Regions from separate parts of the Klebsiella sp. NPDC088457 genome, predicted to be linked through region 3. Evidence: predicted binding sites of a transcription regulator. Region 3 holds the regulator's gene; each other region holds the start of a gene.
The links. Region 3 encodes Fur, which represses iron uptake genes when iron is present. Its sites were predicted from a motif close to ATAATAATGAGAACNACTATCAA; they were not measured.

Region 1: the regulator Fur is predicted to act here: its motif matches at 2,075-2,097, upstream of ACI2JR_RS20455 (TonB-dependent hemoglobin/transferrin/lactoferrin family receptor).
Region 2: the regulator Fur is predicted to act here: its motif matches at 2,258-2,280, upstream of efeU (iron uptake transporter permease EfeU).
Region 4: the regulator Fur is predicted to act here: its motif matches at 2,456-2,478, upstream of ACI2JR_RS17075 (TonB-dependent receptor domain-containing protein).

The regions. Positions count from the first base shown of each region.
Region 1 is NZ_JBJDNH010000036.1:10,718-14,731, forward strand. It holds gene dhaR (dihydroxyacetone kinase operon transcriptional regulator DhaR) at 1-277, shown strand, start outside; gene ACI2JR_RS20445 (RNA polymerase sigma factor) at 430-927, shown strand; gene ACI2JR_RS20450 (FecR family protein) at 1,001-1,969, shown strand; gene ACI2JR_RS20455 (TonB-dependent hemoglobin/transferrin/lactoferrin family receptor) at 2,116-4,014, shown strand, end outside.
Region 2 is NZ_JBJDNH010000038.1:30,456-34,469, reverse strand. It holds gene putP (sodium/proline symporter PutP) at 1-180, shown strand, start outside; gene ACI2JR_RS21105 (DUF3574 domain-containing protein) at 411-848, shown strand; gene ACI2JR_RS21100 (NupC/NupG family nucleoside CNT transporter) at 879-2,063, opposite strand; gene efeU (iron uptake transporter permease EfeU) at 2,337-3,176, shown strand; gene efeO (iron uptake system protein EfeO) at 3,225-4,014, shown strand, end outside.
Region 3 is NZ_JBJDNH010000011.1:989-5,002, reverse strand. It holds gene ACI2JR_RS08905 (phytanoyl-CoA dioxygenase family protein) at 94-1,239, shown strand; gene fur (ferric iron uptake transcriptional regulator) at 1,302-1,754, opposite strand; gene fldA (flavodoxin FldA) at 2,047-2,577, opposite strand; gene ybfE (LexA regulated protein) at 2,727-3,020, opposite strand; gene ybfF (esterase) at 3,154-3,927, opposite strand.
Region 4 is NZ_JBJDNH010000026.1:3,525-7,538, forward strand. It holds gene ACI2JR_RS17075 (TonB-dependent receptor domain-containing protein) at 77-2,323, opposite strand; gene yegQ (tRNA 5-hydroxyuridine modification protein YegQ) at 2,877-4,014, opposite strand, start outside.

The sequences.
Region 1 (4,014 bases), on a different contig from region 3:
CGCCATCAGCAGCGACAACGGCCATATTCGCCTGAGCAACCTGCCGGACTATCTCTTTTCCGAGCGGCCGGGCAGCGACGCCGCCTCGCCGCTGTTACCCGCTAGTCTGACCTTCAGCGCCATTGAAAAAGAGGCCATTATTCATGCCGCCCGCGTCACCAGCGGCCGGGTGCAGGAGATGTCCCATCTGCTCAATATCGGGCGGACGACGCTGTGGCGCAAGATGAAGCAGTATGATATCGACGCCAGCCAGTTTAAGCGTAAACATCTGGAGTAGCGCCGCCGCGGCCTTTCCCGGCGGCGCTCTCTGCTACCGTGTCCCCCCTCCTCGAGTATCCCCGCGTCCGGGTCGGTAACGCCACAGTTGAAAATGAGAATCATTTATGTGATTTATAGTGGCTTTGGTGCCAGCCCTTCAGGGAAAAGTGAATGTCCAATATTGAGCTGCAGGTGCTGTTTGAGCGTCATGCCCAGCCGCTGTTGGCGTATCTGAAAAGCCAGCTGCATGATGCGCAACTGGCTGACGATCTGATGCAGGAGAGCTTTGCCCGGCTCACCGAGCATTATCCACAGGGAAAAATTCAGGATAGTGAGTCCTATCTGTTCCGTACTGCCCGGAATTTGCTGTTCGATCATTACCGTCAGCTGCAGCGACGGCAAACGACGGCGTTCAGTGCCGATGAGATGGCCCATTTTCCCAGCGGCGATCCGAATGCGGAACAACGCGCGATTGATCAGCAGCAGGCCGAGAGGATTATCGTTCAGCTGATGACCCTGCCGGAGCGGACGCAGACTATTTTTCGTCTCAGCCGGTTTGAGGGCGTGGCGCAGGCGGATATTGCGCAGCGGTTGGGCGTGTCGCTCAGCACGGTAGAAAAACATCTGGCGCAGGCGCTGGCAGCCCTGCTGTGCGGAATGCAGAAATAATGGCATTTTTTTTACGGGTTTTACCTGTTTCAAACGTCTTAATGATTAACCCGGATAGTCAGGAAGCAGTGAAATGAGTCAGTTAAGTGAGGCAATACGTCAGCAGGCCGCGCTATGGGCTGTGAAAATGGCCGAGCGGTCGCTGAGCGATGAGGAGGAGCGGGCGATGACCGCGTGGCGGGATGAAGATCCGCAGCATCTCGATGCGCTGATTCAGGCGCAGCAGCTGTGGCTGATGCTCGGCGCGTTGCCGCGATCTGCCCCGGCTGACTCGTCCCTGAATACGCCATCCTCCACCGTGGTTCCCCTACCGGCCCGGGCGGCGGTCCGACCCCGCTGGCGCCACTGGGCGACGGCCGCTGTTGTCCTGCTGGCGCTCCTCCCCGTGCTGTTTCTGCTTCCCGATCCCTGGCTGCGCTGGCAGGCCGATTATTACACCGCCGTCGGCGAAATCCGCCAGGTCACATTACCGGACGGCAGCCGGGTGGATCTCGATAGCCGCAGCGCCATCGCCCTGCATTTTAACGACAACGAGCGGCGCATCACGCTCCTCTCCGGACACGCCTGGTTTACCGTGGCGCCGCTTAGCCGTCGCGAGACGCGCCCCTTTCGCGTAGAAGCGAAGGGCGGCATCACCCAGGCATTAGGTACGCAGTTTAGCGTCGATCTCGCTGGCGGCGGCGCGGATGTGGCGGTACATGAGCACAGCGTGCGGGTCAGCTATAAAGGGCAAACGCTGGTGCTGGCCGAACAGCAGGGGGCGCACTATGCCGATAATCAATTGACGCGACGCCCGGTTGCGCCAGCGCAGTTTGCCTGGCGCCGCGGCTGGTTGATTATCGATAAACAGCCGGTCCGCGAAGCGGTGGCGCAGATAAATCGTTATCAGAGCCAAACGATTATCGTGATTAACCCGACGCTGAGAAAGCGGATCGTCAGCGGCACTTTCGCCCTCAATCAGCCTGAACGCGCCATTACCACCCTGTGCCAGACCCTGGGCGCGAAGCAGATGACGCTGCCGGGAATGACGTTGCTGTACTGAGTCTGACGGCCGTATTCCGCCGCATTTCCCTTAGCCATTTTTATATTTTTACTTTTTCTAAAAAATTTTTACGGGTTTGCGTATGTCGTTCGTCTTTATTGTTGAATGAGATTGATTACCATTATCAACAATAGCCGAGTACACACATGCATCAGCTACAGCTCCATTTTTGCAAAAGCCGCCATCCTCTTGCTTTTGCCATATCGCTGACGTTAGCGCTGGCAACCCCGGCGCTGGGCCATGCCGCATCGCCGGCGGTCGAAACGTTAAATCACAGCAAAAAATTCTCGATTCCCTCCCAACCGTTGCAAAGCGCGCTGTTACGCTTCGGCGAGCAGTCCGGCGTGCAGATCGCTTTTGAAGACCGCACGGTACAGGGGATGACGTCGCAGCCGCTGAACGGCCCGATGCCGATCGCCGTCGCGCTGAATCAGCTGCTTGGCGACAACGCCGTGGCCCCGGAGTTTACCGATAGCGGCCAGGTCATTCTCCGCGCCCGCCGCGGCGATGCAGCCCGCGTCAGCGGCGCCCCGAAAGACGATACATTGACCGTCACCGCCCCCTTAAAATACTTAGCCGATGATTGGGTCTATGAGCAGCCCCGCTCCGTCAGCGTGATCAATCGCAAGCAGTTGGACGACAGGCCGGCGCGGCACGCGGCGGATATCCTTGAACAGACGGCCGGCGTTTACTCCAGCGTCAGCCAGCAGGATCCCTCCCTGTCGGTGAATATTCGCGGTATTCAGGACTATGGCCGCGTCAATATGAACATCGACGGGATGCGGCAGAATTTTCAGAAAAGCGGCCACGGTCAACGGAACGGCACGATGTACATCGATCCGGAACTGCTCAGCGGGGTGACTATTGAAAAAGGCACCACCGGCGGGATGGGCAGCGCCGGTACGCTAGGCGGGATCGCCACGTTTAACACCCTGAATGCCAGCGATTTTATCTATGACGGTAAAGAGCTGGGAGGCAAGCTACACGCCAGTACCGGCGATAACGGTACCCGCTTTATCGGCAGCGGCGCGCTGGCGTGGGGCAATGAGACGGGGGATATACTGCTGGCTGCCAGCGAGCGCCATCTGGGCGATTACTGGCCGGGGAATAAAGGCAATATCGGCGATATTCGCGTCAACAACGCCACCGGCAACTACGATCGCTATGCCAGCGCGTTAAAAAATAATCAGATTACCGATAGCCGCTACAAGATGCTGTCGCGGATGGCGAAGGTCGGCTGGAATCTGCCCGCCAACCAGCGCCTGCAGCTGAGCTATCTGCAAACCCAGGTGAGCTCGCCGACGGCCAGTACGCTGACCGCCATCGGCGAAGGCGATGACCAGACGTTAGGCTGGAAGCAGAGCGGCTACGACGTGGTGATGGCGCGCAACGTCGCTCTGGATTACAGCCTTGCGCCGTACGATCGCGACTGGCTCGATCTGCACGCCAAGCTCTACTACGTGGATACCGACTCGCGCAGCGATACCTACGGTAGCGGGACGTCGGCGGCGTCTGACGATTACTGGACGCAAACCCGCCTGCGTACCTATGGCGCGCAGCTGCAAAATACCTCGCATTTCTCTCTTGCCCCGGCGCATATGCTGAAGGCGGATTACGGCGTTGAATTTTACTATGACAAAGCCTCCAGCCGCTCCACGTCAGAGGATATGGTGGGCGTGACGCCCGGCGGGAATCGTTCGATATTCAGCCTGTTCTCCACGCTGACCTATGAGTATAACGACTGGCTAACCGTCGAAGGCGGGCTGCGTTATGACCGCTATCGTCTGCGCGGCACCACCGGCATGAACTACCCCGAAGCCACCTACACCATTGATAATCCCTGCACTTCGCGTCGTCTGAGCGGCTGCGTTATTTCCAGCTCTTACCATGAATGGGCGGTGGATCGCGAACAGTCCCGGGTGTCGCCCACCATGGCGCTGGCGGTGAGGCCGGGCGTCGAATGGCTGGAGCTGTATACCACCTATGGTCGTTCATGGCGTCCGCCGGCGATCACCGAAACCCTGACCAGCGGCAGCGCCCATGGC
Region 2 (4,014 bases), on a different contig from region 3:
TGGAAGCAGTTCGGCTGGCTGGGGCTGTACGAAATCATCCCTGGCTTTATCTTCGGCAGCATCGGGATCGTGGTCTTCAGTCTGCTGGGTAAAGCGCCGTCCGCGGCGATGCAGCAACGTTTCGCCGAAGCGGATGCCCATTATCACTCGGCTCCGCCGGTACGGGTCACCGCAGAGTAAATACCGCGCTTCTCCTTCAGGCCCATATTCTGCGCCATGCTGGTCACCTAAGGTGACCAGCATTTTTTATGGTTTATCGTGGGGTCGCCCAAAGCACCGAAAAAAGTCATCCTCGCTTAGCGGCACTGCCAGGTACTGGCCCGCTCAGCGATCCTTAACTTCTCCCCCTCTTGCTAATTGCCTGAAAATACGCTGATATCGTGGCACAAAAAAACAATGAGGATAGCAAAATGAGGTTCAGACAAGGGGCGCTGGCGCTGATGCTGGCAGGCGTGCTCGGCGGCTGTGTGGCGCCGGCAAAAAATAGCGCGCCGGTTCCGGCCGCCGCCGCGGCGTGCCCGGCGGAAAATGCTATGGTTCAGACTACCCTCTATTTCGGGCTGAGCCGCCCGGAGGGGAAAGATATTACCGCTCAGGAGTGGCAGCAGTTTGTCGATCGGGATGTGACGCCGCGCTTTCGCGCGGGGTTGACGGTGTTTGACGCCCGCGGGCAGTGGCTGGGCAATGACGGGACGGTTGCCCGCGAGCAAAGCAAAGCGCTGATGCTGATCCATGGCGCAGACGGCCGCAGCGAAGAGGGCATTGAGGCGTTACGCAATCGCTACAAATCACGCTTCGCGCAGGAATCGGTGATGCGTGTTGACCAGCCGGTCTGCGTTCACTTCTGAAAAAATGGCGGGGCTCCCCCGCCGTTTCGCTTACAGCACCAGCCCGGCAAAGCTGGCGGAAAGCAGGCTGACCAGCGTCGCGCCGTACACCAGGCGCAGGCCGAAGCGGGAAACGATATTGCCCTGCTGCTCGTTCAGGCCTTTAATCGCTCCGGCAATAATGCCAATTGAGGCGAAGTTAGCGAACGATACCAGGAACACCGACAGGATACCCAGCCCGCGCGGGGTCATACCGGCGGCGATTTTTTGCAGCTCGATCATCGCCACGAATTCATTAGCCACCAGCTTGGTCGCCATAATGCTGCCGGCATTCAGCGCATCGCTCAGCGGAATACCGATCAGCCAGGCCAGCGGATAAAAGACATAGCCGAGAATTTGCTGGAAGCTGAGGCCAAATACCGTGGCAAACAGGGCGTTAATGGCGCTGATTAAGGCAATAAAGCCCATCAGCATCGCCAGAATAATCATCGCGACTTTGAAACCGGCGAGAATGTATTCGCCGAGCATTTCAAAGAAGCTTTGTGATTCGTGCAGCTTCTCCAGCTTAATCTCTTCTTCGCTACCCGGGCGCGTCGGATTAATAATCGACAGGACAATAAAGGTACTGAACATATTGAGGATTAGCGCCGCCACCACATATTTCGCATCGAGCATGCTCATATAGGCGCCGACAATCGACAGCGACACCGTCGACATAGCGGTTGCCGCCATGGTGAACAGACGGCGAGAGGAGAGGTCGCCGAGTACCCCTTTGTAAGCGATAAAGTTCTCCGACTGCCCAAGGATCAGCGAGCTGACGGCGTTAAAGGACTCGAGCTTGCCCATGCCGTTAACTTTGGACAGCAGGGTGCCGATCGCGCGGATAAAAATCGGCAGAATACGCCAGTGCTGGAGAATACCGATCAGCGCCGAGATAAACACAATCGGGCACAGCACGCCGAGGAAAATAAACGCCAGCCCTTTTTCGCTCATGCCGCCAAATACAAAATTGCTGCCCTCGGCGGCAAAGCCCAGCAAAGAGGTGAAAAAGTTTGAGATATTTTTAACTATCCACAGGCCGCTTTCGGCGTGGAGAAAAAAGAATGCCAGGATAATTTCAATAATAATTAACTGGATAATATAGCGAATACGGATTTTTTGTCGGTCATAGCTGGCGAGCCAGGCAAGGCCGAGAATAACCGCCAGCGCCAGCAGGAAGTGCAAGAATTGTGTCATGTTGTTCATTTCAAAGGTCAATAAGGCCGCTATTTAGCCATAGCCGCTACGTCCGGTAAATATCTGCGGCGAAAAAACCGTTGTTGCTGCCGCTCAATGACGCGGCAGGCAGATAATCCCATAAGTAATTATTTTGCAGCGATTAATTTACAACTCGTCACCATTCTCTCTACATTTCACTTGTGTTTCTCATTATTGTAATGATAATCACTATCAGAAATATTTACCTATCTTTGCATCCATTGACTGCGATTCACATTGAAGGGTGTCGGCATGTTTGTTCCATTTCTCATTATGTTACGCGAAGGTCTGGAAGCGGCGCTGATCGTCAGCCTGATTGCCAGCTACCTCAAACGCACCCAGCGTGGCCGCTGGATTGGCGTCATGTGGATCGGGGTGATTCTGGCGGCGGCGCTGTGCCTGGGGCTGGGGATCTTTATCAATGAAACCACCGGCGAATTTCCCCAGCGCGAACAGGAGCTGTTCGAAGGCATCGTGGCGCTGGTGGCGGTCTGCATCCTGACGTGGATGGTATTCTGGATGCGCAAAGTTTCCCGCAACGTTAAGCAGCAGCTGGAGCAGGCGGTCGATAACGCGCTGCAACGCGGCAATCATCACGGCTGGGCGCTGGTGATGATGGTCTTTTTCGCCGTGGCGCGGGAAGGGCTGGAGTCGGTGTTTTTCCTGCTGGCGGCATTCCAGCAGGACGTTGGCATCTGGCCGCCGCTTGGCGCGATGCTGGGTCTGGCGACGGCCATCGTCCTCGGTTTTCTGCTGTACTGGGGCGGTATTCGTCTCAATCTCGCCGTGTTCTTTAAATGGACCAGCCTGTTCATTCTGCTGGTGGCGGCCGGGCTGGCCGCCGGGGCGATTCGCGCATTCCATGAGGCCGGGCTGTGGAACCACTTCCAGGACGTTGCCTTTGACCTGAGCGGCGTGCTGTCGACGCATACCCTCTTTGGGACCCTGCTGGAAGGGATCTTCGGTTATCAGGAAACGCCGACCATCAGTGAAGTGGCGGTGTACTTTATCTATTTGATTCCGGCGCTGGTGCTGTTCGCGCTGCCGCCACGTAGCAATACAGCCACCTCGCGTACCGCCCCGCTTAAGTAGGGTGGCGCAGGATACATCGTTACAACATACTTACCGAAAGGGATGATCATGATGACTCATTTTCGCCGTAATGCGCTGCAGTTTGCCGTCGCAGCGTTGTTCAGCTCTGCCTTTTGCGCTCAGGCTGCGGATATCCCGCAGGTAAAAGTCACCGTTAACGACAAACAGTGTGAGCCGATGAACGTGACCGTGAAAGCGGGTAAAACACAGTTCATTATTCAGAACCACAGTCAGAAAGCGCTGGAGTGGGAAATCCTCAAGGGCGTGATGGTGGTGGAAGAGCGCGAAAACATCGCCCCTGGCTTTACGCAAAAGCTGACCGCTAACCTGCAGCCGGGCGAATACGACATGACCTGCGGGCTGCTGACCAACCCGAAAGGGAAGCTGATTGTGACCGGCGCGGCGACCAAAGATGCGGCGAAAGCCAATGCGCTGTTGAGCCTCGGCGAGGCGATTACCGCTTATAAAACCTACGTGACGGCGGAAACCGCGCAGCTGGTCAGCGGTACGAAAGCCTTCACCGACGCGGTGAAAGCGGGCGATATCGAAAAAGCGAAAGCGCTGTATGCCCCGACGCGTCAGCACTACGAACGTATCGAGCCTATCGCTGAGCTGTTCTCTGACCTTGACGGCAGCATCGATGCCCGTGAAGACGATTATGAGAAAAAAGCCGAAGACCCGAAATTCACCGGCTTCCACCGTCTGGAAAAAGCCCTGTTTGGCGACAACAGCGTCAAAGGGATGGACCAGTATGCCGAGCAGCTGAACAGCGATGTGCTTGAGCTGCAAAAACGCATCAGCGAGCTGGCGTTCCCGCCGTCTAAAGTGGTAGGCGGCG
Region 3 (4,014 bases):
TAGCTGCTAAGTTATTTCTTAACAACGTTCGTTTTCGAGACGTTGAACAAAAAAATAATATCCCTCTGTCCCCATTATCCCGTGGAGCTGCTCATGACATCGCAATATTTTATCCGACCCGAACGGGCCTCAGTTGAGGATTTCAACACCTTCTGCCAGCAGCAGGTTAACAGGCAAGACTATCCGCTGGTCAGCGAAGTCGCAGAAGAAATCCTGATTTACGACCATGATGTATTAGCGCAGGCCGCGGCGGCCAATAAGCATGCGGTATTAAGTGAGCTGCATCAGGGGCTGTCTTACGGTCCCGGAGTGCTGGTGGTGCGCGGGCTTTATCAGGATATGGATGTCATCGACCGCGCCTCTGAGGTGTTCGAGACCATCATGGCCGATGAGTCTCGCACCCGGGTTCAGGCCGATCATTTTTCACGCGCCGGTAATAATGGCCGGATCTGGAATGCGTTACAAAAGCTGGCGGAGCGTAGCCCGCGGACCTTCTGTGACTACTATGCCAACGAAATGCTGGGGTTAATTTGTCAGGCGTGGCTGGGGCCCGCGTGGAGCATGACCTCCCAGGTTAATCAGGTTCGTCCTGGCGGAGAGGCGCAGCAGCCCCATCGCGATTATCATCTCGGCTTTCAGCAGAGCGAGTTTGTTGCAGAGTTTCCCATTTCGGTGCAGATCCTGTCGCAGTATTTGACCCTACAAGGGGCGGTTGCGCATAGCGATATGCCGCTGGCGTCGGGGCCGACGCGCCTGCTGCCGTTTTCGCATCAGTATGAGCTCGGCTATATGGCCTACCGTCAGCCGGCGTTCGTCGACTACTTTAACCAGCATTACGTGCAGCTGCCGTTGCAAAAAGGCGACGGGCTGTTTTTTAACCCGGCGCTGTTTCATGCCGCCGGGAACAACACGACCGCTGACTGGATTCGTACCGCTAATCTTTTGCAGGTCTCCTCGGCGTTCGGCGTGCCGATGGAAGATGTGAACCATGAACGGGTGCTGAAAAAAATCTATCCGCAGCTTCAGCACGGACAATATCGCGCGGGAGATTTTCAGGCGCTGATTGCCGTGGCTGCCCGGGGTTACTCATTCCCGACGAATCTTGATACCGATCCGCCGTTAGGGGGAATGGTGCCGAAAACTCAGCAGACATTGGTGCTCGAAGCGCTTGACAATAACTGGGATGAGGAACAGTTTGCCCACGCCCTGGATGAGCATACCGCACGAAGAAAAGGGTAGGCCTCCGGGCATAAAAAAAGCCAACCTGCCGGTTGGCTTTTTGCTGTTTGCACTACGGGAAATTATTTTTCCACCGCGTCGTGCGCGTGTTCATCTTCGCGGCAGTCGCCTTCTGCACAGTGGCCGTACAGGTACAGACTGTGGTTGGTCAGACGGATGCCGTGGCGGTGGGCAATTTCACGCTGACGCGCTTCGATAGACTCATCGCTGAATTCGATCACTTTGCCACAATCGAGGCAGATAAGGTGATCGTGATGATGCTGTTGGGTCAGTTCGAAGACAGATTTGCCGCCTTCGAAGTTGTGGCGGGTAACAATGCCGGCATCATCAAACTGGTTCAGTACGCGATAAACAGTAGCGAGACCAATTTCTTCACCCATGTCGATCAGGCGCTTGTATAAATCTTCCGCACTGACGTGATGGTTATCCGGTTCCTGCAGGACTTCCAGGATTTTTAATCGTGGAAGTGTGACTTTCAGGCCAGCCTTCTTTAATGCGGTATTGTTGTCAGTCATGCGGAATCTGTCCTGTTGCTAAACGATCTACTTCCATCAGCGGAAGTAATACAGAGAATCACCCGATGCAATGCGTCTCATTATAGAACTGCCATCGTTAAATGAAAACTGCAAGTATTGGGCCTTGTATGCTGTCAAAAACGAGGTATCAGCTACAAACTGTGTCACCTGACCTCGTTAAATCAGAGGACATTGTACAGATATGTGATTAAAAGTTAAAAACTTGTAGCTATTAGTTTGATTGCTTCTATCTATTAATACGGCGAAACTTAACGGTAACGCCGCTTAATTATCAGGCGTTTTTGATTTCTTCGAGGTGCAGCTCGTCAGAAATCTGTTTAACCCATTGGCTGACGCGTTCGTTGGTCAGCTCCGGCTGGCGGTCTTCATCGATAGCCAGACCGACGAAGTGATCGTCATCCGCCAGGCCCTTAGAGGCTTCGAAGTGGTAGCCAGCAGTCGGCCAGTGGCCAACGATGGTCGCGCCGCGCGGTTCGATGATATCGCGAATGGTACCCAGCGCATCACAGAAGTATTCGGCATAATCTTCCTGATCGCCACAGCCAAACAGCGCCGCCAGCTTACCGTTGAAATCGACCTCTTCCAGCGTCGGGAAGAAATCATCCCAGTCGCACTGGGCTTCACCGTAGTACCAGGTTGGGATACCGAGCAGCAGAATGTCGTAGGCTTGTAGATCTTCTTTGCTGCTCTTGGCAATGTCGTGAACATCAGCAACATCTTTACCAAGCTGTTTTTGAATCATTTTTGCAATATTTTCGGTGTTGCCAGTGTCGCTGCCAAAAAAGATGCCGATGATTGCCATGAGTAAAATAACCTCTTGAAACTTAATGATGTGGTAGTGGCGTAATGCCCGCAGATAACGGCAATCATAGCAGAACAGGGGAGGGCGCGGAAACAGCAATCACGCCCGACTGCACACTCTGCTACATGAAAGCGTGTTTTTGAGGATTTTTAGACTTTATCCTGGCTGTGCAGGGTCGCCAGCTGGCGCATCAGCATCTCTTCGATCAAATCGCTGCGGTTCATATTGCGGGCTTCCGCCAGCTCATTGAGCGCATCAACGGCCTCGGCGTTAAGTTTTAACTCCACGCGCTTCAGGCCGCGAACCTTGTCGCGTTTGAGCTGATTGCGTTTGTTTATGCGCAGCTGTTCATCGCGCGAAAGCGGATTGGTCTTTGGTCTACCCGGGCGACGCTCGGTTGCGAACAAATCTAATGTCGTACGGTCCGTTTGTTCTTTTGCCATGATTCAGAGTGACTTCGGGGAAACAAGTTGCCGGGCTATAGCCGACACAGATAGCGCGCCATAATACATCAGGCGAACCGCTGCGCCAACGACCACGGGCATTCTGCCGCGCGGTCGGGCAGTTTTTAGCCAGTTACGCCGCTAAAGAGCCGAGATAGCGGCGAATTGCGCGCAATACGGCTTCAGGTTTCTCCGCATGCACCCAGTGACCGGCGCCGGCAATGACGTGCGCCCGCGCCTGCGGGAACTGCGCCAGCAGCGGGGCGCGATATTCATCGGTCACGTAGGGGGAGTTGCCTCCGGGAATGAACAGCGCCGGATGGGGCCAGGCGGGCACGGTTTGCCAGCCCACGATGTGCGGGTATTGATCCCACAATACCGGGACGTTGAAGCGCCACTGGCCATCCACGAAGGATTTCAGCAGAAACTGAATCACGCCTTCTTCCTGCAGATGCTCTCTCATCACCGCCGCCGCCTGCTGGCGAGAGCTGGCCCCGGCGGCGGTTACGGCATTAATGGCGGTAAAAATTTCATCATGGCGGCGTATATGATAGTCCACCGGGGCAATATCAATCGCCACCAGGCCAGCGATGCGCTCCGGCGCCAGGGCGCTGAGGGCCATCACCGCTTTACCGCCCATCGAGTGACCAATAAAGGTCGCTTTTTCGATCTGGCGATCGTCAAGGGTATCGAGCAGATCCTGGGCCATCGCCGGGTAGGTCATCTCCGGCGAACGGGGGGAAAGACCGTGGTTGCGCATATCGACCTGCAAAATATCGTAGCCGGCGACCAGGTCGCGAGCGAGGATGCCCAGGTTGTCGAGGCTGCCAAACAGGCCGTGGACCAGGACGACAGGGGAATTATTGTGCGGGTTTTGTGCAGATTGCGCTCGGCTATTTAATTTCATGGCAAAGTTCTTTTTTTCGCTCCGTCGGGTTAGGGTATTATGTTGGACATTCTGCCATTCGGCTGCAAGACCCAGAGCTATCTGAGT
Region 4 (4,014 bases), on a different contig from region 3:
ATTCATAGCGCATCATCGGCAGGCAAGAGGGCGCAAAATCGCCCTCTTGCCGGATAACGCCTCTGGCGGGGAACGATCAGAAGCGGAGATCAACGCCGAGCATCACTGTTCTGCCGGGATCTGGCATGCTGATAACCGCTCCGGGCTGGATATCATACCGATCTGTGACATTATTAACCGCGGCAAAAAAGGTCGCATTTTTATTTAAAATATATTCTCCATACAAATCAATCTGGTACCCGGGAGGTATTTCGATAACCGGGTTAGCTGCTGTCCCTTCAAGCCATCCTGCAGGGTTTGTTTTCGCGGAGTGATATCTGTATCTGATGCCAGCATCGACGGTTTCATTGCGGAATTTTTTCCCCAGATTCACAGAGATATTTTGTTTGGCGGGAATTCTTGTGGGCGTTAATCCCCAGGCGAAGCCCATGGTATTACAGTTGCTGGTGTTATATTTTTGCGCATAGTAGTTTGAGCACACCGCTGTTTTGCTATACAACGTTGCGGAAATGGCAGAGTAGAACAGTTCGCTGTTGTATTTAAGCGAAAAGTCAATTCCGGATAAATCGAGCTGATCATAATTCATAAACGTGAAGTTATCCTGCCATGCTGGCATTCCCGCGGTTTTATCCTTTAATCCGGGAGAGATAAAGTTATTGGTCGTGTTGTTAAACCAGGAGAGGGAGAGGTCGAGAGCATCCTCCGCGGATAATAAAGCCGGGTGATGGATCTTAACCCCAACTTCTTTTTGCAGGGAGACTTCTGGCGCGATCGGGTCCGCCGGGTTATAGCTGAAAATCTCATTTGATACCGTGGTTTCATACAGGCTCGGCATTCTGTAGTTTCTGGCTGCTTTCACAAACACGGTTGTGTCTGGAGTCAGCGCATAGCTTATTTCGGAGCTCAGGTCTGCTTTAGCCTGATATTTTACGCTTTGATGGGTCTGAAAATCGTGGGCTGCGGAATTATGATAATTAATACCCAGATTGACCTGGAGCGGACCACTCTCAATCATTCCGTTGACGAAAAGGGCATTTTCCCTTCTCTCACCATGCCGCGAGGTGGGGTAGGCGGTAAACCGGGTCAGACCGTCAGATTTTGGCGCCAGCTTTTCTTTTTGCGTTGACGACCCGTAGCGGAGCGTGAGCATGTTGAACTGGCTTTCATTGACAATGGCTATACCATTTTTATTGTTACTGTAGGCGTGGAGATATTGTTGCGCATTGGTTCCCAATGCCCACAGGCCGTTATATTGCTTTAAGTTTGTATCGGTTATCCAGTAGTTCAGATTTAAGTTAATCAGCCCGTTGTCAACGGGGGTATAGGTATATCCGGCACTGTAGGCATTCACAATCGCGCTGCCAGGTTTCCATTGCGGCATGGATTCCACGCCCGCGGGCAGGGGCTCGAAATCACGGTCATTGGCATTTTTATACCAGTAGGCCGCCAACGTTTCACCGGCCTGCTGACGATGGTTGCGGTACGCAAGGTTGAAGTGATGATCATCATTCGCGTTGATCGCAAGCTTATAAATAAATGACTCGCTTTCAAAGTCAGTGTTGACGACCTCTTCATTTTTAAATACCAGCGGATCGTGGAATTTATTAAAGCCATTTTTCCCTGAAAAATAGTTCCCGGTGGATCTTTTACTATAGGCCAGCACGGTATCAACCGTATCATCTCTGAAGCCAAAGGCAAGCGTGGCGGAGCCATTTCTAAAATCATACCCGCGGGGCTTATCCGTCAGCCGATAATAGCTCTGCTCCGCGTAATCATCAGGGATATCAGGTTTTTTGTTATTGTTGAACGTTCTTAGCTTAAGAAGTAAGCCGTAGTTATTGCCGGGATTGATAATATCCTCCGTGGAGAGGGTTTTTATATTTATTACCCCACCGATGGCGCCGGATGAAAAGGCATTGTTATTCTGTGAGGCCCCTTTGCTGATGGTGATATTGCTGATTAAATCAGGGTCGATATACGTTCTGTCGCTGGTTCCCTGATAGCCTCTTGACGTGTGGGTCGACTGCAGCGAGCCGTCAATAAACACAGGAACACGGCCTTCTCCCTGCAGTCCCCTGATTCCTGGGTCAATCGAACCCGCCTCATTTCTCATATTATTTGACTGGATATATGTTTCAGAGGAAAAAATATCTGCATTCGCAATCCCTCTGAATCGGTTTAACGCAGATCCGGAGAGAGTATTTTCAGCGGTCTCTGTAGATGACACAACCATAATTTCTTCATTGTCATTTTTTCCCTCTGCAAGCGTCGAACCGGTAAAAACCGACGTAGATAAGGTGAGGATTAAGGCGCGTTTTCCCATGAAATTTCCTTATTTTTTAAAAAGATATCGAAAATCAAACAATGTTAGTGATGAAAAACCAGTGGTTGGTTAATTACCGGTTTAAAACACTAAAAAAATAAAGAGTGGCAGTTTATGCCTCTAATTAAATAAATGCAAATGGTTATCATTATCATTTAATTGAAGTGATTATAATTATCTGTCTAATGAATGATGGATAAAAAGCATGTCATGCCGCGCCTGAACGGAGGTTTTGTCGCGCAGGAGGAAGCAAAAGCAGCGGGAAAGGCGGTTAATATCAGGGTAACGATCGCGGATGCGTCTCCGCTGTAAAGAGGGCGCCCGGTAAAGCAAAACCGGTATCCAGGCATGGACAGTAGGTGGACGTAGATAGGTTAATAATAAAAAAATAAGCCCGCGTAAGGGAGATTACGCAGGCTAAGGAGGTGGTTCCTGGTACAGCTAGCATTTATGGGTTATGTTTTTCAGCAGGATGGATGATACCCGCTCCAAACGAAGCGGTGTGTGATCCGTTTCTAATATCCGTGCATCCTGAAAAAATAACCCTGATAAACTAATTGCCGTGTGGGTTTCGCGTGCTCTGACCGGCAAAGTTGCGCATCAGCAGGGCGTACTCCAGCGCCATCTCTTCCGGCACCGGCAGCCATACCGTGTAACCATCCCCGGGAGCCACCGGCATCACCTCGCCTTTGGCGTTTTCCATATGCTCAAGGGTGAAGTTGACGTTGCCCTGCGGAGTCATCAGCTCGAGGCTGTCGCCGAGGGAGAACTTATTTTTCACCGCGACCGCGGCCAGGGTGCCGTTGCGCTCGCCGGTGAACTCGCCGACAAACTGCTGGCGTTCGGACAGCGAGTAGCCGTACTCGTAGTTCTGGTAGTCATCGTGGGTATGACGGCGCAGGAAACCTTCGGTATAGCCGCGGTGGGCCAGGCCCTCCAGGGTTTGCAGCAGGCTTTCGTCAAACGGTTTGCCCGCCGCGGCGTCATCGATCGCTTTGCGGTAAACCTGGGCGGTGCGCGCGCAGTAGTAGAATGACTTGGTGCGGCCTTCGATTTTCAGGGAATGCACGCCCATCTGGGTCAACCGCTCGACGTGGGCAATGGCGCGCAGATCTTTGGAGTTCATGATGTAGGTGCCGTGCTCATCTTCGAAGGCGGTCATGTATTCGCCAGGCCGTTTGGCTTCTTCGAGCATAAACACCCGGTCGGTCGGCGCGCCGATACCCAGCGTGGGTTCGATGGTCCTGAGCGGAATCGGCTCATGCTGGTGGACGATATTGCCGACGTCATCTTCTTTGCCTTCCTGGACGTTATATTCCCAGCGGCAGGCGTTGGTGCAGGTCCCCTGGTTCGGGTCGCGTTTGTTGATATAGCCCGACAGCAGGCAGCGGCCGGAATAGGCCATGCACAGCGCGCCGTGGACGAAAATCTCGAGCTCCATCTCCGGGACCTGGCTGCGGATTTCGCCAATTTCGTCCAGCGACAGTTCGCGGGAGAGAATCACCCGGCTCAGGCCCATCTGCTGCCAGAATTTGACCGTTGCCCAGTTGACGGCGTTGGCCTGTACCGACAGGTGAATCTGCATCTCCGGGAAGTTTTCCCGCACCAGCATAATTAAACCCGGATCGGACATAATCAGCGCGTCCGGCCCCATATCCACCACCGGCTTGAGATCGCGAATGAAGGTTTTC